3 linked regions of the Candidatus Nitrosotalea okcheonensis genome follow. The protein of the gene in region 2 binds, or shares a complex with, the protein of the main gene of each other region. Links are inferred from orthologs where the notes say so. Each region holds a gene or a part of one and is shown on either strand. Other genes may lie near its edges. The genes, in order: rnhB, pcn and fen.

What was found.
Region 1: the proteins of pcn (region 2) and rnhB are in contact, whole or in part, in a crystal structure (PDB 3P83), measured with the Archaeoglobus fulgidus proteins. The link is inferred for Candidatus Nitrosotalea okcheonensis from one-to-one orthologs. Residues at the interface, in WP_010877842.1 of Archaeoglobus fulgidus: Val39, Ala42, Asn43, Val44, Ala45, Met46, Leu125, Asp168, Ser194, Asn218, Tyr219, Pro220, Ile237, Leu238, Ala239, Pro240, Arg241, Ile242, Glu243, Ser244; in WP_010878125.1 of Archaeoglobus fulgidus: Ala74, Ile178, Ala179, Ile183, Arg190, Ser195, Asn196, Leu197, Arg198, Gln199, Lys200, Thr201, Leu202, Asp203, Phe205.
Region 3: the proteins of pcn (region 2) and fen are in contact, whole or in part, in a crystal structure (PDB 1RXZ), measured with the Archaeoglobus fulgidus proteins. The link is inferred for Candidatus Nitrosotalea okcheonensis from one-to-one orthologs. Residues at the interface, in WP_010877842.1 of Archaeoglobus fulgidus: Asn43, Val44, Ala45, Met46, Pro120, Arg121, Pro123, Leu125, Gln151, Met192, Ser194, Asn218, Tyr219, Pro220, Ile237, Leu238, Ala239, Pro240, Arg241, Ile242, Glu243, Ser244; in WP_010877775.1 of Archaeoglobus fulgidus: Lys326, Ser327, Thr328, Gln329, Ala330, Thr331, Leu332, Glu333, Arg334, Trp335, Phe336.

Annotation. Positions count from the first base shown.
Region 1 is NZ_LT841358.1:1,096,809-1,104,570, forward strand. Bases 1,822-4,576 are described here. They hold rnhB (ribonuclease HII), read right to left. Parts: upstream 3,634-4,576; coding sequence 3,010-3,633; downstream 1,822-3,009. Other genes in these bases: BQ3481_RS06500 (NOP5/NOP56 family protein), read left to right, coding at 1,822-2,363; BQ3481_RS06505 (fibrillarin-like rRNA/tRNA 2'-O-methyltransferase), read left to right, coding at 2,344-3,018; BQ3481_RS06515 (hypothetical protein), read right to left, coding at 3,724-3,984; BQ3481_RS06520 (GAF domain-containing protein), read left to right, coding at 4,141-4,576. In the rest of the region: BQ3481_RS06490 (dihydroorotate dehydrogenase electron transfer subunit), read right to left, coding at 1-113; BQ3481_RS06495 (dihydroorotate dehydrogenase), read right to left, coding at 97-1,005; more of BQ3481_RS06500, read left to right, coding at 1,098-1,821; more of BQ3481_RS06520, read left to right, coding at 4,577-5,133; BQ3481_RS06525 (tRNA (guanine-N1)-methyltransferase), read left to right, coding at 5,220-6,350; BQ3481_RS06530 (RlmE family RNA methyltransferase), read right to left, coding at 6,347-6,943; BQ3481_RS11740 (transcriptional regulator), read right to left, coding at 6,940-7,527; BQ3481_RS06540 (hypothetical protein), read right to left, coding at 7,601-7,762. UniProt on the Methanocaldococcus jannaschii protein: Endonuclease that specifically degrades the RNA of RNA-DNA hybrids.
Region 2 is NZ_LT841358.1:1,438,141-1,445,951, forward strand. What follows is about bases 3,344-6,147. They hold pcn (proliferating cell nuclear antigen (pcna)), read right to left. Parts: upstream 5,217-6,147; coding sequence 4,470-5,216; downstream 3,344-4,469. Other genes in these bases: BQ3481_RS08615 (aspartate kinase), read right to left, coding at 3,344-4,433; BQ3481_RS08630 (hypothetical protein), read right to left, coding at 5,799-6,147. Outside these bases: BQ3481_RS08600 (TIGR03560 family F420-dependent LLM class oxidoreductase), read right to left, coding at 1-702; cobJ (precorrin-3B C(17)-methyltransferase), read right to left, coding at 704-1,492; BQ3481_RS08610 (DUF7482 domain-containing protein), read right to left, coding at 1,537-2,985; more of BQ3481_RS08615, read right to left, coding at 3,036-3,343; more of BQ3481_RS08630, read right to left, coding at 6,148-6,446; BQ3481_RS08635 (transcription factor S), read right to left, coding at 6,538-6,852; BQ3481_RS08640 (RpoL/Rpb11 RNA polymerase subunit family protein), read right to left, coding at 6,853-7,134; BQ3481_RS08645 (hypothetical protein), read left to right, coding at 7,182-7,724.
Region 3 is NZ_LT841358.1:738,307-746,200, reverse strand. What follows is about bases 1,679-4,565. They hold fen (flap endonuclease-1), read right to left. Parts: upstream 3,692-4,565; coding sequence 2,666-3,691; downstream 1,679-2,665. Other genes in these bases: BQ3481_RS04485 (hypothetical protein), read right to left, coding at 3,950-4,129; BQ3481_RS04490 (hypothetical protein), read right to left, coding at 3,722-3,901; BQ3481_RS04500 (hypothetical protein), read right to left, coding at 1,993-2,379; BQ3481_RS04505 (hypothetical protein), read right to left, coding at 1,679-1,952. Also shown: BQ3481_RS04515 (hypothetical protein), read right to left, coding at 1-178; BQ3481_RS04510 (hypothetical protein), read right to left, coding at 260-1,348; more of BQ3481_RS04505, read right to left, coding at 1,548-1,678; BQ3481_RS04475 (hypothetical protein), read left to right, coding at 4,651-5,202; BQ3481_RS04465 (hypothetical protein), read left to right, coding at 5,596-5,880; BQ3481_RS04460 (hypothetical protein), read right to left, coding at 5,944-6,495; BQ3481_RS11970 (helix-turn-helix domain-containing protein), read right to left, coding at 6,512-6,799; BQ3481_RS04450 (hypothetical protein), read right to left, coding at 6,884-7,654; BQ3481_RS04445 (hypothetical protein), read left to right, coding at 7,787-7,894. UniProt on the Methanocaldococcus jannaschii protein: Structure-specific nuclease with 5'-flap endonuclease and 5'-3' exonuclease activities involved in DNA replication and repair.

The sequences.
Region 1 (7,762 bases), 340 kb from region 2 along the record:
GGAAGAACTTGGGACATTGTATCATCAGAGAAAAATAGAGTGCGTACTGTGGGAGTTTCGTCAACCACTTTCTCTATTGTCACAATCTTTGGAGTATCAAAACTTTTTTGCAAGTCCAACCATCTCACTTAATTTTTTAAAATTCTTTTTTTCCATATACTTTGATATCCCATTATTTATCTCAGAGAAGACGCCAGTCCATTTTTCTCCAACAGCACTGCCAACCTGTATGGCTCTTGACCCTGCAAGTAAAAATTCTACTGCATCTTCCCAACTTGAGATACCACCACAACCAATGATTGGGATATCAAACTTGGATGAGATTTCATAGACGCATCTTACCGCAACAGGCTTGATTGGAGGTCCAGACAGTCCACCAATTTTGTGACTCAGAATAGGCCTTGCTGTTTCCACATCAATTGCCATTGCACGTAATGTGTTTATTGCGGTTATACCATCAATTCCACTTTCACATGCAGTTTGTACAGTTTCTAAATAGTCTGAAGAGCCAAGACCAACTTTTGCAAGCACTGGAACCTTTGATTCTTTTTTTACGGATTTGACTATGGTGTGGACAAGTTCAGGATCATCTCCTACTTCAAGCCCAACTTTTTCGACATGAGGACATGACAGGTTAAGTTCGTATCCAAGAATTTTTACATTTTCAAATTGTTTTATCATGAATGTAAAGTCCTCTGGAATAGAGCCAACAAGGCTGATAATTATCGGAACATCTTGATTTGATGACAACATTTTTGCAAAATATGATGCACCGGGGTTTGATAGTCCGACGGCATTTAGATATCCATGTTGTAGCCCAACGACAGTTGGGTTTGGGTATCCATCCCATGGTTCCCTGCTAAGTGATTTGGTAACAAGTGCACCTGCTCCTTCTTTATATAGACGACCAAAAACGTCAAGTGATATACCTAGAATGCCAGATGCAAGCATAGTTGGTCTTTCAAGTACAATCGGGCCCACATTAGTTGAGATGTCAGGACTCACTTCTAATAATAAAAAATAGTTGTCTTATAACGTTTGATATAGTTCTGGATCTATAATGTTACATTTTTTAGTAAGCCATGGAAATGCACTCTATGCATTCTGTAATTTTAACAGAGTTAGGTATTGCAGTTTTTGATGATAATAAATGTGTGAAATCGTTTCCATTTTCAAATCCAGCTACACAATATGTAGAGATAAAAAAAGAACAGGTCAGTCTGAATGAGTTAGAACATTTTCTTACTAATTTGGGAAGTATCGTTGTTGTAAACGATTCTTCACTTTTGAAACTTTTGAGGAAAAAATCCATAGAAGCAGACATTATGGATGAAAAAAAGATAGAGACAATCCAGTCTTCAAAATTACGAGTCCTTGTAGATTCTGGATTTGCAACAAATGAAGGAGATGCAAGGGGAAAACTGCGAGACTTTGCACTAAGTCTTTCATCATCAAGAGTTACAGAAATTTCTGAAAGTCCAGACTTGCACATAATTCAAGCAATCAATACATTAGATGAGATTGATAAGATAATCAACTTGCTAAGTTCCAGAGTAAGAGAGTGGTATGGATTACATTTTCCAGAGCTTGATAACATGATAGACACAATCAGTGGATATTCAAAAATCATAATGGCTGGAAGAAGAGATGATCTTACCCAGAACACGTATCTTGATGCAGGCTTTCCAGAAGAGAAGGCTGAGATGTTATCACTATTACAAAAAAAGAGCAGAGGAGGTCAAATCTCAGATGAGAATTTTACCATAGTTCAAAGTATTGCAAAACAGATCTTGGATCTTTTTGAATTAAGACAATCGCTAGAAAAGCACATCGAATCACAAATGCAGTTGATTGCGCCAAATATTTCAGTCATACTTGGCTCTGCAGTAGGAGCAAGAATACTTGCCAAGGCAGGAAGTCTAAAGAGACTTGCAAGTATGCCTGCAAGCACCATCCAAGTTCTTGGCGCTGAAAAGGCTCTATTTAGAGCTCTCAAGACTGGAGCACAGCCACCAAAGCACGGTTTACTATTTCAGCATCAACTAGTTCATGCAGCTCCACGATGGCAGAGAGGCAAAATTGCAAGAGCAATAGCTGCAAAAGCTGCAATTGGTGCAAGAGTGGATATCTTTGGCGCTGGAAGAAATGATACGCTACTTGAAAAACTCAACATACGTGTTACCGAAATAGGAGAAAAATACAAGGACGAGCCTGAGAGGCCAGCCTTCCAGCCACACAGAAATGAGGAACATAGAGACAGAAGGTTTGGAGGAGACAGAAGGTTTGGAGGAGGAAGAGGTGGAGAAAAGAGAAACGACTGGCAAAAAAACAAGAGAAAGAAGTTTGGAAAACGAAGAAGATAATATTTTTTGGGTAAAAAGCGAGGGAGAAAAGAGGCTTGCAACCATAAATCTCGTGCCCGGAAATCAAGTCTATAGAGAAAAGCTAGTCAAGATAGATGATGAAGAGTTTAGAATATGGGATCCTTATCGTAGCAAACTCGGTGCTGCGATAATGAATGGCCTTGAGATTTTGCCCATTGTCAGAAAGTCCAATGTTCTTTATCTAGGAGTATCAACTGGAACAACTGCAAGTCATGTATCAGACATCGTTGGTCCAAGTGGAATTGTTTTTGCAGTAGAGCACTCAAGTAGAGTTGCAAGAGATTTTCTGGAAAGAGTAGCTTCGTTTAGATCAAACATCGTTCCAATTTTACAGGATGCGCGTAGTCCCAAACAATATTTTTCAGTATATGGTCCTGTTGATATTGTCTATGTAGATATTGCCCAGCCAGACCAGACAGAGATTGCAATATTAAATTGCAAAACATATCTGAAAAAAGGCGGATATATGATGCTAGTGATAAAAACGAGAAGTATCGATGTTACAAGAGAGCCAGCTCAGGTAATGCGCTCAGAGGCCAAAAAACTATCTGCCAACTTTGAGATAGTCCAAGAGATAAACTTGGAACCTTATGAAGGAGACCATGGCATGATTGTGGCAAAATATCTAGGATGAGACACTCAACAAGATTTTGACTGGTTTCCAGCTCTTTCTAACAAATTCAGGAACATTTCCATTTTTAGATATCCATTCCTTGATGAACCACATAGTTTTAGGATCAGATGGATATCCACTTCCCAAATCGTGACTCTTTCGTAGTTTTTCTATAGCCCTGTCTCTGTTTACTTTTGCAATGATTGAAGCTGCAGAGACCACAGGGTATTTTCTGTCAGCATGATGACTTGAAACGATTTTTCCAGTCTTGACTATATTTGATATGTAGAGACCAAACCGTTTTGGGTTTACGTCACATGAGTCAACATATGATGAGTCTGCCTCCAGTTTTTTTATAACTTTGGCCATATAGTCTGCTTCAAGTTTGTTTAACAGATTTTTACTGACGCTCTTATCTATTGTCTTTGGAGAAATTTTTGCAACGTGATAACCTTCTACAATAGATAGTATCTGCCCGTATAATTTTTCTCGTGATTGAGGACTGAGTTGTTTTGAGTCTTTGACGCCAATCTTAACAAGCTGTTTTATATTTTTTTGTTCAATAGATATCCCAGATATTACAAGTGGACCGAGAACTGAACCCCGTCCTGCGTCGTCGACTCCGCAGACTAGCATATTTGACTTATTCCTGTGGCAGACGTATTAAATCATCTTAGGGATCAAGTGATCGTTTCATAGATTATGAAAAGCAACATTATAAAAAAACTAGCATGAAAGATCGCCATATTTTCCTTGCAGACCAGCAGCTCGCGCTATATTAGAGCCAGATTGATCACTCATTATGGCAAGGTGACATACTCCACTCTTGTCAGAATGATCATGAAGATTATCTGTAAATGCAATTGCTGCATTCACAGACGAATCTGGAGAGTGAGCTCGCTCAAAAAGAATATGCCCAACAGCTTCAGGCACAGCTATCATCAAGATCACCAATATAGCAAATTTGTTGATTGATCTTTTATTCATGTATCATTTACCGTGATTCATGGCTATATTTACTATGGAAGAAATTATCATGAGAAATTTCCATTTTGGAAGCAAATTACATTATAATATAGTATATTCCGGGTTATAATTTCCAGATCGGAAATTGATATTAATAACATGTATCAATGTAAAATTATGCTCGATGAGATAGACAAAGTAATACTCTCTCATCTGGGAAGAAATGCAAGAATTTCCTCACAGGAGATAGCCAGTACACTTCAAGGCATTGGCTGTACAATTACCGATAGAGCTGTACGACAAAGACTCGTAAGGCTTGACAAAAACAAATCGATTCTAGGGTATTCTGTTATTTTGAATCCAAATCTAGTATCAGATAAAGTCAACAGGACAATACTTGTTAAATTCAAATTTTCTAAGAATATTTCAGATGGAATTAACAGGTTGACAAGATATCTAAACGAGTCTTCCTTTTGTATCTATTCAGCAAGACTGAGCGGAGATTTTGACTGGGTTTGTCATTTTGTCTTCTCATCAATAGAACAATACGATCTTGAAACAAACAATTTTCTAAATAGATTTGCAGATGTGATATCTGATTTTCGTTCCTATGAATCAAAGGCTACAAAATCTGCGCCTTATGTCCTATTTGATGAACATGTGGTTAATGAAAAAAAGCTTCAAGTGTATACCATATTGAATTCTATTAAAAAGTATGACAGTCTAAATGATCGACTCCAGTCCATAGTAGAGAATCTTGTAAAATATTTCAATGCCAAGTTCGCACGAATCTGGTTTTATGACAAGAAATCAAAAACACTGATTCTAAAATACAGTGCAGGCAAGTACAAGAACATAAATGGTGAGTTTTCCAGAGTATCTCAAAATTCTTTAAAAATTGGTTCTATTGTAAAGACAAAGAGACCCGCGGTTTCAAATGATGTGGTACATGATCCCAGAATAAAATATCACGAATGGGCAAAAAAAGAGAAGATCAGGTCTTTTGCAGGGTATCCAATATTGTACAAGAGTGAAGTTGTAGCTGTTTTAGCTATTTTCAGTGGAAAATCACTCACACCAAGCGATTTTGAGATCCTAGGAATATTCTCAGACCAGCTCTCAAAGGAGCTTTCGGGTTTTTTTGAAACAAAAGACTTTCTTCTCATTTGAGGAAAAATTAACAACCATTATGTCATTTTGTCAATATCCAGTGTGGCCATTTCAATTTATTAAATCAATTTTGACAAGACAACCTGTTGGAATCCGAACTTGTAGAAATAACAGAAGGGAGTACAAAACTTTTGGTGCCAAGGGAATCTCTATCAGAAAAAACACCCCCAAAGGAACCTGCATTTTTCAACCCAAGGGCAAGAATTAGTAGAGATTTTTCAATAATAGCATATTCTGCATTTCTTAAAAACTTCAAGGGCCCAAAGATCTTTTTAGATTCACTTGCCGGTATTGGAGCAAGAAGCATAAGAGTTGCAAACGAAATAGAATCAATAGAGAAAGTAATAGCAAATGATGTCAACCAGCAAGCCTTAGAGATTGGGAAAAGTATTGCAAAATTAAATCAAGTTACAAAATGCGATTTTTCAGAAAATGAAGCTTGTAGGTTTTTGAGTCTGCACTCAACAAGAGATGGACGCGGTGCAATTGTAGATGTGGATCCATTTGGTTCACCCTCGCGTTATCTTGATTGTGCAATGAGGGCAACATTTCATGGCGGACTCTTGTCGGTAACAGCTACTGACATGACTGTATTACATGGAATATTTCCAGAGGCATGCCAGCGCAAGTATTATGGAACTCCCATTAGAACAATATACGGAAATGAGATAGCATTACGATTGATTCTAGGATGCATGAATATGGTGGCAGGTAGAATGGACATTATGATATCGCCACTATTTGTCCAGCACAACATGCATTACTACAAGGCCTATGTCAAGATACTTGTTAGAACAAATACCAAAAATTGCATGGGATATATTTTACATTGTGATAATTGTGGGAACAGAAAAGTTGTACGTGACATAGAGCACATATGCAATATTTGTAATTCAAAGGCAAAACTTGCAGGACCTCTTTGGACAGAAGATCTATACGACAAAAATTTTATCGATTCCATGGTAGTAGAGGAAAAAAACATGACAATTGACAAGTCTTGTAAAGCTGTACTTGAAAAATGCCAAGAAGAGATAGGCATGCCTCCCACATATTTCACTCTAGATGAGATTGGACATAGAAAGCAATCTGCCCCACCCTCTCTTTCCAAAATAATAGAAAAGATCAGAGAAGTAGGCAAAAAGGCTACAAGAACAAGCATGAATCCCACAGGATTCAAGACAGATGCCACTATTGATGAGATTCTAGCATTGGTTTAATTTCCAAGATATCCCAAGCAGACATAATACAGTTCACTGCTTGATTTCCTACTCGCTTGGGGTTTTCTCAATTGTACCTTGGCAAATTTTTTTCGAATATAGTCTCTAAACTCAATAGAATACTGACCATCAAAGACCTTGAAGAGCGCATTGCCTTTTTTTGCTAACACCTGATCCATTATCTTGCTTGCCGCATAATTGAGTGAGATTTGTCTTGTGTGGTCTACATCCCACATTCCAGTCACTGTCGGAGACAAGTCACAGATGACAGCATTCACTTTGCCTCCAAAATAATCAAAAACTTGTTCCACAATAGATTCATCTTCAATATCTCCCCTGACAAAATGGACCTCAGGAATTTCTTCTACATATGATTTGTCAATACCCATAACTTGCCCTCTGTTTCCTGAAAGTTCATGTGCGACTTGACTCCATCCACCAGGAGAGCAACCCAAATCCAAGACAAAAAATCCAGGACCTATTATTCTGTATGATGTGTTTAGTTCTTTTAGTTTGTATGCAGCTCTGCTTCGATATCCCTCTTTATGCGCTAGTCTCCTATACAAGTCACGCCTTGCATCGATTAATTTCATTTTTTAGCCTTCTTCGTAGAGAGATCTGTCAATACCCATTGTTCAATCAAAGGACAAGTTCTCGGACTAATTTCGCCTTCAAGCGTACATTTTGATTCCACGGGACATATCAGACAAGGAGCAGATTCTATTGATTGTGTTGTTACCGGTACATGTGCAATCATTAGCTTGTAAGTCCAACGTCCATTTTCAAGAATTTTCTCTCTTTTTACCAAGTGCTGTCTTTCAAGTTTTAGTGCAAGTCTTGAGCCATCCCTGCTTGAAAGTTTTAGTTTTTTCCAAAGCTCACTTTGGAACATGCCGTTGTCGCCACGTTTTGCAACCAAACCCAATACAGTTGTCTTTAATTTATCCATGTCAAGGCCTTCTATCTGGAAATTTTCGATCTCTTTTTCGTCAATTGCTTCAAGTTCTTCTTCTGAAAGTTCAGTCTCCTTTTTCTTGTCGACTTTAGACTTTTTCTTTTCTAGCTTATCAGATTCTGCTTTCTTGTCAGCTTTTGGTAATTCTTTTTTCTTCTCTGCCTTGGCTACTTCCTTCTTGTCTTCAGACTTTTTGATTAGTTTTTTTTCTTTTTTAGCCATGATTAATCACTAAACTATAACATTACTCCGGTATTACTACTAGCACTTGTGCAATATAATAACATATAATTTCTTATTGTACCCTAATGTTAGCCATTACACTAATGCTGTTTTGATTGGTTTTGTCTTTCATTTCTGCCACAATTTGATATATACCGGGTTTGTCGATCACAGGAGAAAACGTATCTTGAATTGGTAGAGATGAATTGGTTTGTGCAAAACATTGTGTAAAATA
Region 2 (7,811 bases):
TTCATCATAATTTCTTTTGACTAGTTTACAGTTCTCTTTTAATAGTTTTATTTTTTCTTCTAAAATTTCAGGTGTCCCAAATGGATGATTATACCTAGTAGCATGTCTTGCTGCAACCTTCATGAGACTTTTTCCTGCTCCACCTATCATAATTGGCGGGTGAGGTCGCTGAATGGGTTTTGGATCACAGATGGCATTTTTAATAGAATAATGTTTTCCTTTGAAGTTGGATTTTTGATTTTGCCACATCTTTTTGATTATTTTGATGGATTCATCAAGTTGTTCTACTCGTGTTACTAGATCATCAAACTTGTATCCATAGGAATCATACTCATATCCAAACCAGCCTGCTCCTATACCAAACTCCAGCCTTCCATTGCTTATTGCATCAAGTGTTGATGTCATTTTTGCCAAAAGAGATGGATGCCTAAAGGAATTGGATGTTACTATCTGCCCTATTCGAAGTTTTGATGTTATTGAAGAAATTGCAGAAAGAAGTGTATAGGCTTCAAAAAAAGTCTTGGTACTATTATTTGATGGATGAGAAACAAAATGATCATAGACATATCCTGCATCAAAGCCAAGATGTTCTGCAGCTAGTGCAATATTTTTTGAAAACAAAAATTGTTCATAAGGATTATCAGTGTGAAACTCATCTAGCCATCCTTGTGGTATGGTTAGTCCAATCTGGACTGATGTCATGTTATTTTCGGGTCTGCTGCGGCTCTACAATATTATATTTTGATGTATAACCACGGGGATTTATCATCAAATCTTTGTACATAAAAGTCGAAGAATTACCAATTATCACAGTAGTGATCATGCCAAGCTTGTCATTGTGTTTTTCCATGCTTTCCAAATCGGTTAGAACGATTTCTTCTGATTCACGAAATGCACCCTTTACAATTGCTACTGGTGTATTTGGCGATCTGTATTTTAGAAGAAGTTTTCGAGTATCTTGCAATTGATGAATCCTTTTTTTGCTTGCAGGATTGTATATTACAATAACAAAATCACCCTGCGCTGCTGCTTCTACTCTCTTTGTTATAATCTCCCAAGGTACAAGCAGATCACTCATGCTTACTACAGCAAAATCTGTCATGAGAGGAGAACCAACTAGTGCAGCACAAGAATTGAGCGATGAAACTCCCGGAACTATTTCAACATGAAGACCAATTTTTCTGTCCCATCCCTCTTCTGCCAAAATTTCATAGATCAGGCCTGCCATACCATATATTCCCGGATCTCCACTTGATACAAGCGATACTATCTTTCCAGATTTTGCAAGATCGATACACTGGTGTGCCCTTTCAACTTCTTGTGTCATTGCATATCTGTGAACTTCTTTTCCTTCTATCAGATCCGCAACCAAGTTAACATATGTTTCATAGCCAACAATTGTGTTACTTTCTTCAATTGCTTGCTTTGCGCGAAAAGTCATATGGTCATGATGACCAGGACCTACACCTACAATAAACAGCTTGCCGGTCATGTATAGTAGAGATTTTCAAAGTAAATTTATCCCTTTTGATGTTTTCATTGAGTTATGATTGGGCAATCAAGAATGTAACTGTTGCCAAGAGTTGTTGCTTCCCGTACTGTGATATTTCCTGCGGATCGTTCATATTCAATATCATTTTTATTTTCTAAAACTTTTGCATTGCTTGGATCGTTCCAATTTATTATTGAAATTTTACAGATAGGACTGTAAGTAGAATCCCCTGGTTGTGCACTAGAAATTCCTTCTTGATAACCAAATGGTCCTGCACCTTGCAAACCATTAGTAAAGTGATAGACATCTCTTGCTGACAAGCCAAGAAGTGAAAGTGAAGGAATGTATTGAATTCCCATAGTCTGTGCAGGTCCTTTAGGAGTTCCCGCAGTAATGATATAGTATATTGTCTTTCCATCTGGTCCCCATCCTCTATGTCCAACAAAGGTTGCAGTCATACTATTTACATTGATATCAAGTACTTGTCCATTCAAATACGATGTCTGATCTGACAATATCTTATTGGCTCTTACATTCAATGTACCTCCATTCCAGATTACTTGGGGAGTATTCAAGATTGTATCAGTGACAGTCAGTTTTATTTTTCCAGTCATGTTTGCATCAAGAATCGCTTGTGTAGAATTAAGAAGAAATGGTCCTCGTCCTATATTCCACGATACCTGAATTACCTTGCTTAATGGACTATATTGATTGTCAGAGGGGGTAAACGATAACACATCATTTTGATATCCTTGTGTTCCATTCCCAGTGATACCGTTTGTAAAGATGAAGATGTTATCAAATGATGTAATTGGAGCATGAGCCAATACTGGCGATAGTTGAACCTTCCAGTTTTGTTTGTCCGATATTGTATTTGCTACAAGATTATTGCTTGAATCTGTTATGATATAATAAACAGCCCTTCCATTGACCAGTCCCTCATGCATAGGTATCTGTACTGGAATTGTGCTTTCTGCTAGTTTGAGTGTATAATTTTCCGTTAATGGTGTAATGGTAGCTTGAATAACATCAGGAGTTGTTACCCTTATCCATCCGTCTACACTCACGGTAGCAGTAAACTGGCTAGAATTTGTTGAATAAAGGCCTATTGCAGATCCTGCAAAATCCATACTGCCACCAGTTGAATTTGTGTCAATTGTTGTCTGGGCATAAAGTGTATTGCCATCCACTGTCCAAATTGGTTGTCCCTTTGAATCATTCTTGTTAATTTGATGTAGAATAACAATTTGAACAGGCTGACTTGAACTGTATGTAATTGTTCCATGGTAAATGGAACCGCTGTTTGGCGGCAACACTATTGCTATCTGTTCATTACTGTGACCAATTCCAGGATCTTGTATGGATGTGATTGTTTTGGTGAATTGGATTTTCTTTATTGAACCAGCATTAGCGAGTTGATCATTGAATAATGATAATGAAGCTACAAGGCCTCCAATTATGATAATAATTGCTAAAAGTAAAAATCTGTTCATGTTCTATGAACATCTAATTTACATAAATATGCTTTTAGAAAGAAGTTGGATCACTTGCCAAGATTAAACTCGTCATGCAATGCCTGTACTGCTGCATTACAATCAGAGTCTTTGACTACAAATGCAAGATTAAGCTCAGACGAACCTTGGGCTATCATTATTACATTTACACCTTTTTTTGCTACAGCTGTGAATACTTTGGAGGCAACACCTGTAATTCCCCTCATCCCAGAACCAATGAGAGCCAAGATGGAGACATCTACTGTAACATCTACTTTTTTAATGACTTTACCAAGCAAGTTCATTTCAAGTGCATTTACGGCCTTGTCCAAATCATTCTTCTTCACTATAATTGATATGGATGACTCGGATGGACTTTGAGATATCATCATTATGTTAATACCTTCTTTTGCAAGTATTGAAAATATTGTAGCTGCAGTACCAGGTGCACCAACCATACTTCCACCCCTAACATCGATTAGTCCGGTATGCCTTATTGTGCTGACACATTTTACAGTCTTTTGTGTATCAGCTTGAGGGGTAGCAGTAACCAGCGTACCTAGATTACCAATGTTAAACGTATTTCTTATACGCAACGGAATTTTTTTTGCGACAAGCGGCTCAAGTGCTCTTGGATGAATGTATTTTGCACCAAACAATGCCATTTCCATTGCTTCAATGTATGATACCTCCTTGATCAGTTTAGCATCTTTTACAATCTTTGGATCAGTTGTCATCAAACCGTCTACATCGCTCATTAACCAGACTTCGTCTGCTTTTATGCTTGATGCAATAATAGTTGCAGTATAATCAGACCCACCTCTTCCAAATGTAGTTATGTTGCCATGCTGATCGGCTCCAGCAAATCCTCCAATTATTGGCATGGCTTTCTTTTGTAAAAGATCTTCTACAGTATGAGATACATGCAAGCGTGTTGTATCCATGAGTGGCTTTGCCCCTCCAAAATTAGAATCAGTAACTATTCCTACATCTTTTCCTGTAAGTGGTACCGCCTTTACACCCATCTCATTTAATGTAAATGCAACCAAGTTTATGGATAATCTTTCACCAAATGAGATCATGTAATCAGAAGACCGCGGTGTGACCTCTCCAAGTAACAACATTCCATGCAACAGATCCTCAAATTCATCAAGATCTGCCTTCATTTTGCTGATCAAGTCTTTTTTTATTTTTGCGTTCTTTACACATTGTTCTGCAATATCAGTATGCATCTTGATGATTTTCTTTGCAAGCGAACTTGCAGCTTCCTTGTTTCTATTTTGAATCAGATGTGTTATTCTGATTAAATCATCTGTAACTCCGCTTATGGCAGAAAACACTGGAATGATTTTGTGTTCTTTTGTTAGTTTTTTTATCAGAGTTGAAACATTTTGTATATTTTGCGGGGAGGAGACAGAAGTTCCACCGAATTTTAGAACAAGTTTCAAATCAGTTTAACCTCGTCCCATTATCCTTAAAATCTTTTAACTCTCAACTCTAGGAGCAAGGTAAAAGTGAATTCTTCCTATGTTTGCTACCTTAAATTCTAATCTAAGCGGCATTTTACTCGAAAATTCGCAAATCACTGTGCCTGCTACAGTACCTATTGCTTTCACTATACTATTGAGATATTCCAAGCTGTAGGTTGCATTACTATCTTCTTTTACCTCAATTTCTGGCATTTCAGGCATTCCTTTTTCTAGTGTTATGATTGCCTCGCCAGAATCACCACGTCCTGAAAATTCTGCTTTTGTGGAATTAGCATTAATGGACAAGTATTCTGAAACTACTTGTATATCACCAAGTATTTTGTCAAATTCTGTAGATAGTACACCAACTTTTGCATTGTAGGTAATTTTCGGAAGTGGTGTATCAGTTGCTGAACTTTCAATCAATCGCATTTTGTATTTCTTATTTTTACCTATTGTAACAAGTAAAAGCTTGTCTTCAGAAATATTGATTTCTATATTGTCTTTTTTATCAGCTCTTTTGATCAGTTTTGAGAACTCGTCTATTCGTACTCCAAACTTGACATCTTCGTCACAAACATATTTTTCAAATGCAGAATTAGGCCAAGCAATATCGATTAATGCTACGTGTGATGGATCCATTCCGCGGAAGGCAATTCCTTCACCAGTAGCTTCGAATGTAGCTTCTTCAACTAGGGTTGATATGGCAGAGATGACTGCTTTCCATTCTTCAGAACCCCCAGTCTTTGCAGAAAATACCAAACTTACTCACATCTCCAGAATGTTCAAGTTAAACCTTATGCGGGTTCTGTCAAGTTTACAGCTCGCGTCTTTAAACTCGACTTGCTTCCATCTACTTGCAGGATTAATGGCCGTAAGTTTTCCATCTTCTCCCTTCATCGCTTCTTCTGGAAGCCCTCTAGGATGGCAAAACCTACTCCACCCCTTGTAAGATATGTTCATGGATGCAACAACATCGCGGTCCATTGATCTCTTACAATTATTGCACAACAATTTACGAAGTTGTAACCTGTCCTCTTGGATTCTATCTCTGCACATTGGACAGAGTTGGCTGGTGCGTTTTGGATCTACAAATTTTACTGGAATCCCTTCCCATGATGCCTTATACTGGATCTGCCGTTGCAACTCATAGAACGACCATGAGTTTAATCTTCTTCGATACTTGTTTCCCTGACCATTTCCCTTTCTGTATAATTTTCTTATTCCCTTTAGATCCTCCAAAACTATCATTGACTTTGATTCTACTGCCTTTTTGACAATGTCTTTTGAGATTATGTGTAGATGTTGCTGGATTCTCCTTGTTCTCCTGTTTCCAAGCCTTTTTTAGAAATGCCTCTTTACTCTTACATCAAATCTTTTAAAAGACGATATCACGTGAGATGTGTTTTCCTTTATTGATAATAACTTGCTAGTCTTGTACATTACAGTTTGATTTGGAGTTGATATTGTTATGTTTCTCAAGTTCCTGTCTATCCCAATCACGTTTTCTGGAATGATTTGCTCTACTTGTTTTCTTACTGAGATTGATACTGAACCAGGTGTTATCACAAATGACCTTGGTTCTGCATTTTCCAGTTGTGACATGGTGTACTCATTTAGTTTGACCAAGAACTTGTCACCATTTGAGGTTGGAAATGAAAGCAACATTCCATTTATTTTGAATCCATAGCATGATACAAGATACAATTTTTTGACATAGGGTGATTTTGGATTTCTGCCTTTCTTGATGTCTCTTTTTCTCTGAGCTAGTCTGCCCATAGCCTGTGACATTGCAATAAGTTTGTATTTTGATTGTATTTGGTATTTGTCTAAATCTCTGTAATGTAAAGATGAAAACTTACCTAATGTTGAGATATTATCCTCAAGACCGATTCTTATACATTCATTCACCATTTGTTGAAATGTTTTCATCATATTACCAAGTTCTGTGGTTGGTGTGAACTGTTGTCTTACTGCTTTGTATGCTAACAAGTAGTAGTTCTATTAACATCGCCTAGTAAATCAGAAGGTTGTTTCATAATAACTGCGATCTATTTGATGATTATAAGAAATCGAATGATACCTATGCGTAGTTTCGCCAAGTATAGCTGCATTTTATACATCGATAAAACTGAGTGGTTGGTTCATCTGCGCTTCTTGTTTGGAGCATCCACCACACTGCTTCATTATTTCCACATTTTTCGCAATCGATTTTGATTGTTGGCAACGCTTCTTTCATTTCTTTATCGTCTAATGCAATAATGGTAGGAACAACTTCATTTTTTACTTCTTTTGTTACCTTGTTTCCTTTTTCGCTGTATCCACACTTGGGACATACAAATTCAGAGTCAGAGCTATCTATCTTTAATCGTGCCTGACATTTGGGACAGAATTTCATTTAGTCACCTTTAATTTTAGAGAAAATTATTTTTTTTAGCTCAGCAGTGTATTCCAAGGCTGTCTTTGTTGCCTTTTCTATTTCCTTTACTGGATTGCCTTTTGAAGTGTTTACTCGCATCGCAAGTTGTCTAGTAAGTGGGTGTCTCAAGACCACACCTGCAAACTCTACAGTAGGATCCTTGAGCATCTCATACTGTACTATATAGAGAGTGCTAATGTCGGATTTGCTTATGTCCAATTGAACCTCTTTTGGAGAAGACTTTTTCAGTTGAACATCCATGTAAGTCAAAAAAATACTTATTGAGGATATAAACCATCCCCAATTAGTTGACCAGTGATAAAAATACAATAAGTGGAGTTTCTCTGGTGAAAGCATCAGACAAGCCAGGAACAGAAGACAATATTACAATAAACGTGAAATTTTCTGTAATAGGCGCATTAAGAGAAGCTTTCACTGAGAGAAATTGGGAAAAAGCTTACAATAATCATGACAACACCTTCAAGCTAAGATATGGAGTAAAGCTCCACACAGGTGGCCTCCGAAAGAAGGAAATTGGTAAGCCCTTAGATACGTACAAAAAAGTTGCCCTTTTTTGGACACGAAATCCAAAGCTGACACAGATGGGAGAGAAAAAGATTTGGGTACAGATATCCAAGAACTTTGAGCCAATTATTCCAAATAGCCAATCTGAAGCTCAACAGATATTTCTTGACTTTGATGAAAAAATGCAATTTAATGCATCAGAGCTTGGAGTGGGTAAACACAAGATAGAAGCAGAAGTTTATGTCTCGTGGTTCAAACATGATTATGCAGAACCATTTGATGAAACTGTACACTCTAAAGAAATTGAGATCGAAGTCACCAAATAGTGGGGTATATTGTGATAACTGCAAATGCCTACAGATTTCTTTGTTAGAGATTAAACGAAAATTAGTTATCTCTACTTTTTAACACTC
Region 3 (7,894 bases), 700 kb from region 2 along the record:
TGCTTATAGCTAGATAATCAGATGGCAACATCTGACTAAATACTTGACCTTCAGGCCATGCTTCTACTTTAAATCCATGCGGGACAGTTTTTAACGCGGATAGAAAATCATCATAGTATTCCTTAGGCACTGTAAAATCAACATCTATTGTGGATGGTTTTCCATCTAAGAGCGTCATTGCGGTACCCCCGCAGCTACGATGATTATTTTCTTCGTGAATTCATCATCTAAAACCTCTAGGAACTCCAAAAGTGAATTCTTATTTAATGACATTATACAATCTCAACCTCTTCTCTAAATCCTTCAAATCTATCTGAACTTCACCTATGTGCATAAAATGCAGTCTATCTAATATCTTCTTAGCACGTGCAGTGGGTTTGATTTGATCTAGTGCCTTGAGCAATGAATACAATAAATCCGATGTATGATATTTTGTAGATAGGAATATCAAAAGATCATAATTTATCATATCTTGATTTTTTGCAATTATTATTGGAACTGCATCTATTCTCCTTGAATCATTTCCCATCAAAATTGAAATTATGATATATTCTATTCCTATTAATTTCGAAGGCGGTCTTATGTCTGTTCCAATCTCTTTGTATCCCAACATTGCAAGGTTTGATACGAGTTCTTCCTCGGTAATTTTCAAAGGGCGTATTTCATATTCTTCAGTTTTAAAAGGTCGCTCTTTCTTTATTGTATTTCCAATTTCAAGCCAAAACATCTGTGGAAAGAATATTACAATTTTATTGGACATCATTTCTTTTACTGGGTTTATACTGCTTGAACGAAATGTTATGATAAATTCTTCTGGATTCATGATTAATGCATCTATGCTGATGTTGTATTCTTTTTGAAGGGAATCTGTTAGTTCATGAAGTTTGTCACGTTGATGGTATTCCATATCGTTTTGATTGGTTTGATTGGTTTGATTGGAAATCAAAAAAAGAAGCTCTGCACGATTTAGTTTTGCATTTAGTTCTGGACGAATCAAAGATATTGAATTTATGAAAGAATAGTCAATTATTCTACTAGATAATGTGGATATCCATATTTGAAATTCTTTTCTTTTTTGAAGAAAATTACGTTTGCGCTCCAATTCCATTTCTGCTAACATATCCACTAAGAATGGATCATCAAAGTTCAAAGAAATGATGGATGAATTACCCTCTTTTGATATTTGTAATATTCTCTGTTTGGCAAGGGATTGTACATTTTTGTATACATCCCTGTAAAAACCCGTATTGAATCGAGTATGTATTTTGTCAGTGAGATGATTAATGGATAATCCGGTGCCTATCTCGCTTGATAATACCTCTAGAATTCTCAATGTTGTTTTATTCATAGTGTGTATCTATAGTAATAATGGTATAATATTATAGTATTGTTGATATAATATTATACCATTATTTGTATAATATTATAGTCTAGATGCTATAATGATCAGATATCTGAGGTAAATGGATTTCAAAATGTGGCTTCTTTCTAATCTATGAAATGCTCTAAAAACCTATTTGAAAACTAAAGAAAATTAGGCGTTAATTTTATTCAAAGGTATTTTTGATTGCCTCATCGCCGTATTCATTTTTCATCCATTCTATTTTTTCTTGCATGCGCACAATGGATTGCGCCAAGCCCCTCATGAACCTAATTGATACCATCAGGTTTTCTTGCCGTAGCTCCTTTTGTCTTGAAACCGCAAGAACTTTACCATATGGCATATCGCGATTCAAGATCTTACCCTCGTGACGAACCTTGGAAGTTGAACCTGTCTGTAAGCGTTGAGGTGTCCAGCCCCTGTGCAACTTGCATAGGAATACTGCCTTTTGCATCAGGCTTGGCTTGCCCACGGTCAAAAGATTGACCATGTCTTCAAGACTCAGTGACGCCTGCTCATCTTCTCCATTTGTAGTCTTGTATCTTGCGTTATAGTCAAACCTGAAATGCAAAGGCGAATCGTTTTTCTCAATGACTTGATGGCATTGTAGTCTATCTTGATTGTCCTGGCGCGCTTGTTTGCATGCATTGGATCAACAGGTATCTTTTTACAACCCTGATAAAATCCGATTCTGTTTTGAATGGCTGCTGGTAAAGCCTTAACAAGTGTTCCACTCCGTCAAGAGTAACGTTTTCTATGGTTCTCTGGTATGTGTTGTTTCCTACCATGACCTCCTGATTGAACGGAAAAGTCTTGCCGTGCAACCAGGTGTCAAACCTCCATAATAGGTACCCGTAAGCATACCTGGTTCCTGTTCCTTTTACTGCTGTGAGGTTTCTGTATCTGCTTTCTCTGTGCTGATCAATAAAATATGATACAGACTCGGGATTACAAAAATTATCAAATGAGTTGTGTACTCCTGATTCTTCACGTGACAATGGTTTGAGATGCCAACTTTCTTTCCTATCCAAAAAGCATGGTACACTGCTTCCCTGTTTGTTTTGAATGATTTTTTTCCGTGAGTAAATCTGTTTAGATTGCTCTTGATAAACTCATTTGGATTAATCTTCTGTCCTTTTTTCAGAACAGAAAGGCACATCCTGTACTGTTTTCTGATTTCTATTCCGTAATCTTTTACAGGATCAAATTCTTCTATCACTTCAACTAGTGTTTGTACCACAGAGTTCAGAAAGCCAGATGAATAAATAAAATCGGCGTGTTAGTTTACGTAAACCACTGTTCAAGGTTGTGACTTTTTTTCTCTAACGCTTTTTTGAGCCTGTTCAATGAAGTGTCTACACGGTCAAGTGAAAAACTTCTCTCCTTTGTAAGGTAATTTACAGCTCCAGAATAGTCGACATTGCCAAACTTTATCTCAGATATGTCAGCAACCTGTGGATTCAAGAAAATATTACGTATCTGTTTGTAGTCAATCTCTTCGAGTTTCTCCTGAATCTGCGAGATATTTTCAAGAGCACCATTGTCCTTTATCATCTTCAATGCAGTCTTGGGGCCAATCCTCTCAAACCCATCTGGATTAAAGTCAGTGCCAATCAGAATGCCAATATCCACAAGCTGCTCTCGCGTCACACCAAGTGATGAAAGTGTCTTGTCAAGCTGGATAACTTCAGGCTCTATCTCAATCGTAGTATTTCTATTTGGCAGTTTTCGCTTGCCACTGTTTGTAAAGTTTCTGACAAGTTTTTTTGCGCCAAACAACAACGAATCAAAGTCTTGACTTGCAGACGCATATGCCTGTCCAGATATTGTCATCTGTGCGGCAGTTGCCTCTCCCTCTGATGGTGCCTGGATCCATGGTATGCCAAACAAGTCAAGAAATTTTTTTGACTCGTCTACCATGTCGTCACGCAAAACCGATGTCTGCTGGGCAAACTTTTTTGCCTCGACATAATTTCCCTCGCTTATTGCTTTTTCATATTTTACAGTAGCATCTTTTTTTACCTGCTTTCTTCTCTGTATTTCTGCAGACTTTAACGACGGGGGCCTGCCGTCAAAGACATAAACAGGCTTTATTCCAAGCGACAAAAAATTGATGTTCCTGTAAAAAAGCCCACTGATGTGACTTGTTATCTTTCCATTGTAATCAGTTAATGGAAGTCCATCAGGTCCGCGAATTATTGATAGAAACTGGTATATTGCATTGTATGCATCTATTGCAACAATTTTTGATGTAAACGACTCTAGGTTTGTCCTGTCCCTCACACAAAGCTGTTTTAGATCTAGGCCCATCTCTTGATGTTACGTTGTTTTCAAGTATTCTTATTTCTTTTTTAGAAAAGACTTGTCCCAGCCCTTTTCTATAATTTCCTCGTAAATGTTTGATAGTTTTGGTATTGCTTCTCCCTTTTCTGCTGCATTTTTTACCTTTTCTCTGTAATACAGTTCTATTGCCTTTGCAATGCTATCATCAATTGTTATGGAAATTCTAGTCTTTGCCAATGGGTATCACTGTATCATGGTTTAATATCAATGATAAATTATCTATTATCAATTTTTTTCTGTCTGTGGTATGATTATGAACCCTTCTTTTGTTGGAACCATCCTAACATGCGTGTCCTCTGGGAGGCCAATTTGGGCCAAGAGTAATGATATGGTAAGATCATCTGAGACTGCGTGTTTTTTGCCTGCATATTCTATTGAGACTGTCTTTTTTATTATTGTCTCCATTTGTTTAGATAATAAATTATCTACTTTATATCCTTTATTATATACTTGATCTACTGATCAGTTTCATTGCCATGTTATTTATGTACCAAAATCCAACTTTCTAACAAGTGCCAGGTTAGCCAAGCGGAACGGCGACCGCCTCGAGATCAAAAACAAGGTAGCGGTTATGCGCAAGCATGCAGGGGTTCGAATCCCTTACCTGGCGTACCTATTTTTTCTTTAAATAGTTCACGCCTAATTTTTTGAAATTGTTATACACTCAGTCAGGACGTAGAGATAAGAAGACTTGGAAACGTTGTAAAAAACAACGAATCTTCTGTAACTCTTGGCTTCGTACTGTCGCAGTGCTAGCGACCTCATTTTCTGATATGCTCACGAAATCATTCTCAGCAAAAGTTACAACAAAAGTTTCCACAAATACTGTAACAATGGAAATACAATAAAAATAATTCTGAACCGTATGATCAGTCTTATTAGAATCTTTAAAGTACATCACACATGTTAAGAGAATGTGGGAAATAATGAAAGGAGATCTAAAATTAAATAATAAATCAAATGTCACACTATCTATAGATACTGCAATTTTTAATGAAATAAAAAAAGATTCAAAAAATCAAACAATAAGCGTTAACACAAAAATTAATACCATACTGGCAAAACATGTATTATTTTATAAACATCTTGAAGATCAAGAGGGTGCATCCATACCGAGAAAATATTTTGAAGCATTCATAGAATTATTAGATGAAAATAAACACATTGAATTGTTAACCAACGTTTCAGTGGAAACAATGCAAGCCGTTTATGTGCATGACAACATACCTTTCACACTAGACGGTTTAATTAAACATCATTTTGAAAAAGTTGCATTATGGGCGGGAGCATATCGACGATTTCGACACTATGTTGATGAAGAAGGATACACATGTCTTGTGTTTGACCATAAATTAGGAATCAAGTGGTCTAGGATATTAGGAGCAAGCATCTGTAATATGATCAGAGAGATGGCAAACCAGACTTCTACTTTCAAAGCCCTATCAACAGCAGTATTAGTAAAAGTAGATAAAAAATAACTGTAAGACTAATGACATTTTTATCGTGTAAACAGTGTAGATCAGTGGCAGGGTATTAAATATTCAATTTGTTCCCAAGTCACGTAATTGAAAACAATATGTGATACCCGATTAATTATGTAGATAATCTTACATCACGTAAGCACATACTCCTACTTTACGAGGATCTAGAACATGCCAAGATGATAATGTTCAGGTTCATAAAAAACGGGCTAACAAGTGGAGAAGAATGCAGGTATGCAACAGAAGAAGATTCTTGCTCCATAGTTATTGAAATGTTAAATTATGGCATTCCTTTGAAATATTTCCAGAGTAAACAACTAACGTATTTTACAAATTAGTCATAGATCTGGTAGTCGAGATGAGATTTTGCATTGTAGGAGAGATTGGATAATGATTCAGATGAATATCAGAACACCATTTCGAATAGTTTCTAGAATTATTCCAAATGTAGATACCATGGAAAGAATTTCTGCAGAATTGAACATTGAAAGAGATGTTCAAAATCAATTTGACGATCTTGGAGGTTCTATAATGTGCTCATATGATGTTTCAAAGATTGAACCGAGTAAAAAGAAACAGTGGCGCGACGATCTACGTCAAAACCATCATACAGTTATTTACGTACCAAAATCTGGGCACAGCGAAGTTTTTACCATGGACCAACAAGTGTTCTGAAATTTACAGTAAGAAAAATTATGAAAATTAATTTACAATATCATATTAGAAGAGTAGAAAACATCATTTAACGTTTACTCGGATGAGTGTTGTTGAGGCAGTAATTTTATGTTCTGAATCATGATTCAATATTTCTTTAATGATAATAGAGAGAGATTCACCTAAGGCTTTAGACCATTTTATCCCATAACTATGTTCAAAGGCAAGACATAGCCAACCATCATCATCATGATAACTACGGAATTTGTAGTATGTACCAGCCCATAGAGCAATGCGTTCAAAAACGTATGTGATCATATTATCAATACTAAATGAAATTCCCCCTTGTACGAAAATTGATCTGATAGCTTCAAAACCATCTTCATGTATCAACTCCAACAGATCATCATCAGGAATGTATTTCAGTAACCCACTAAAGAACTTGTGCGGAACTAGCATGCCCTCTTGCACCTCAGCAGGTCCATAGAGCAGAACATACTTTGTCAACACAGTATTCAACAACGCATTGACACTTTGTCCTTGATCTTCAGCATATTTTTTTATTTCATTAAAAATTGCAGTATCTATAGATAGTGTGACATTTGATTTATTATTTAATTTTAGATCTCCTTTCATTATTTCCCACATTCTCTTAACATGTGTGATGTACTTTAAAGATTCTAATAAGACTGATCATACGGTTCAGAATTATTTTTATTGTATTTCTGCTTTGAAGACATGTAAACTTCCTCGTTGTAATAACTTTAATGGATCCATTTTGTGTCTGATTCCAGCCACCCCCACTCCTGTATGATCTGACCCATCTTCTGAGGGTTAGGTCAGATATCGCATACGCAGAACAAATTTCCTTTGCATGTTTGCCATTGAGGGTATGCAAAATGACCGCCCTGATTCTGATTTCATCTGTTACTTTTACCATGCATCAGAAGCATGCCGTGGGTGTTTATGCGGACATTAATTGTGATACGCTAAGCGGGCATTATCTCTGATACTCTACACGTAATCACGTATATCTTCGTGCCAGTACGTAGAAAGCCATTCCCAGCATGAAACCAAAGAGCAGATGCATCAAAAGAGATCCTGCCAATAGATTTGACATTATCTCTCTTGCAGTATTGGATATGGTTATTGGATCTGCGTTTGTCATTGTAACATGCAACGACTGTTGCAGGTATGGCTCTATGCCAAGTCTCGATATTGGATTGAACAGTGCAAGAAATGTGATAAAGCCTGCACCAAGGCCAAATGCAAACACCTGACTTTTTTTCCTAAAATCAAATATTTCAGACGCTGACATGATACAGCTAAATACAGCGCCTATCGCAGTTCCAGTTATCAAGTGTGCCATAAGGCCAAGCACAAAGCTGTACTGGGTATTTCCAATGTAGCTTCCAAGTACTGTTCCAAGTACTGAAAGATATGTGCCTGGAGGCAGATGTGTTGCATATTCACCCAAAAATATGGGCACAAGGACAGAAAAAGAGGCAATACAACCTGCTATTGCACCAAGCCTGACTATCTGTCTTCTCTCAGATCCTCTTCGTTGTTTTTCATCTTTTGTTGGAACAGCTATTCTATTTTGTTTGAATAAAAATAACAGTACAAGCCCACCTGCAAGAAATGGCATCGAGTATTGATAAAAAGTTAGCATGGTTTTACTGTCAGTTTTTTCACCCAGAAAGAATGGTAATGGAAGTAAAATGTACAGGGTTATGACTAGTATCACAATAAGCGAGTTGCTTACTCGCCAAGACATGCGAGCAGTTGATGCCATATCGCTGTATTATATACGATTTTATAAAATAAAAAGATGATCCTAGAAGGTGTTGTCAACTTGATGGCTCATATTTCTCTCTGTCAACCATCGGCTCATTTAAATCGCTAGGCACGATCGGGGATCTGAGAAATGAGAAAGATACTAACCATAACATTGGTGGTAATACCGATCCTAGCGGGATTTTCAATCTACTACACACAATCTATAAACACATTTTTTGGAACGACATACGCCTCC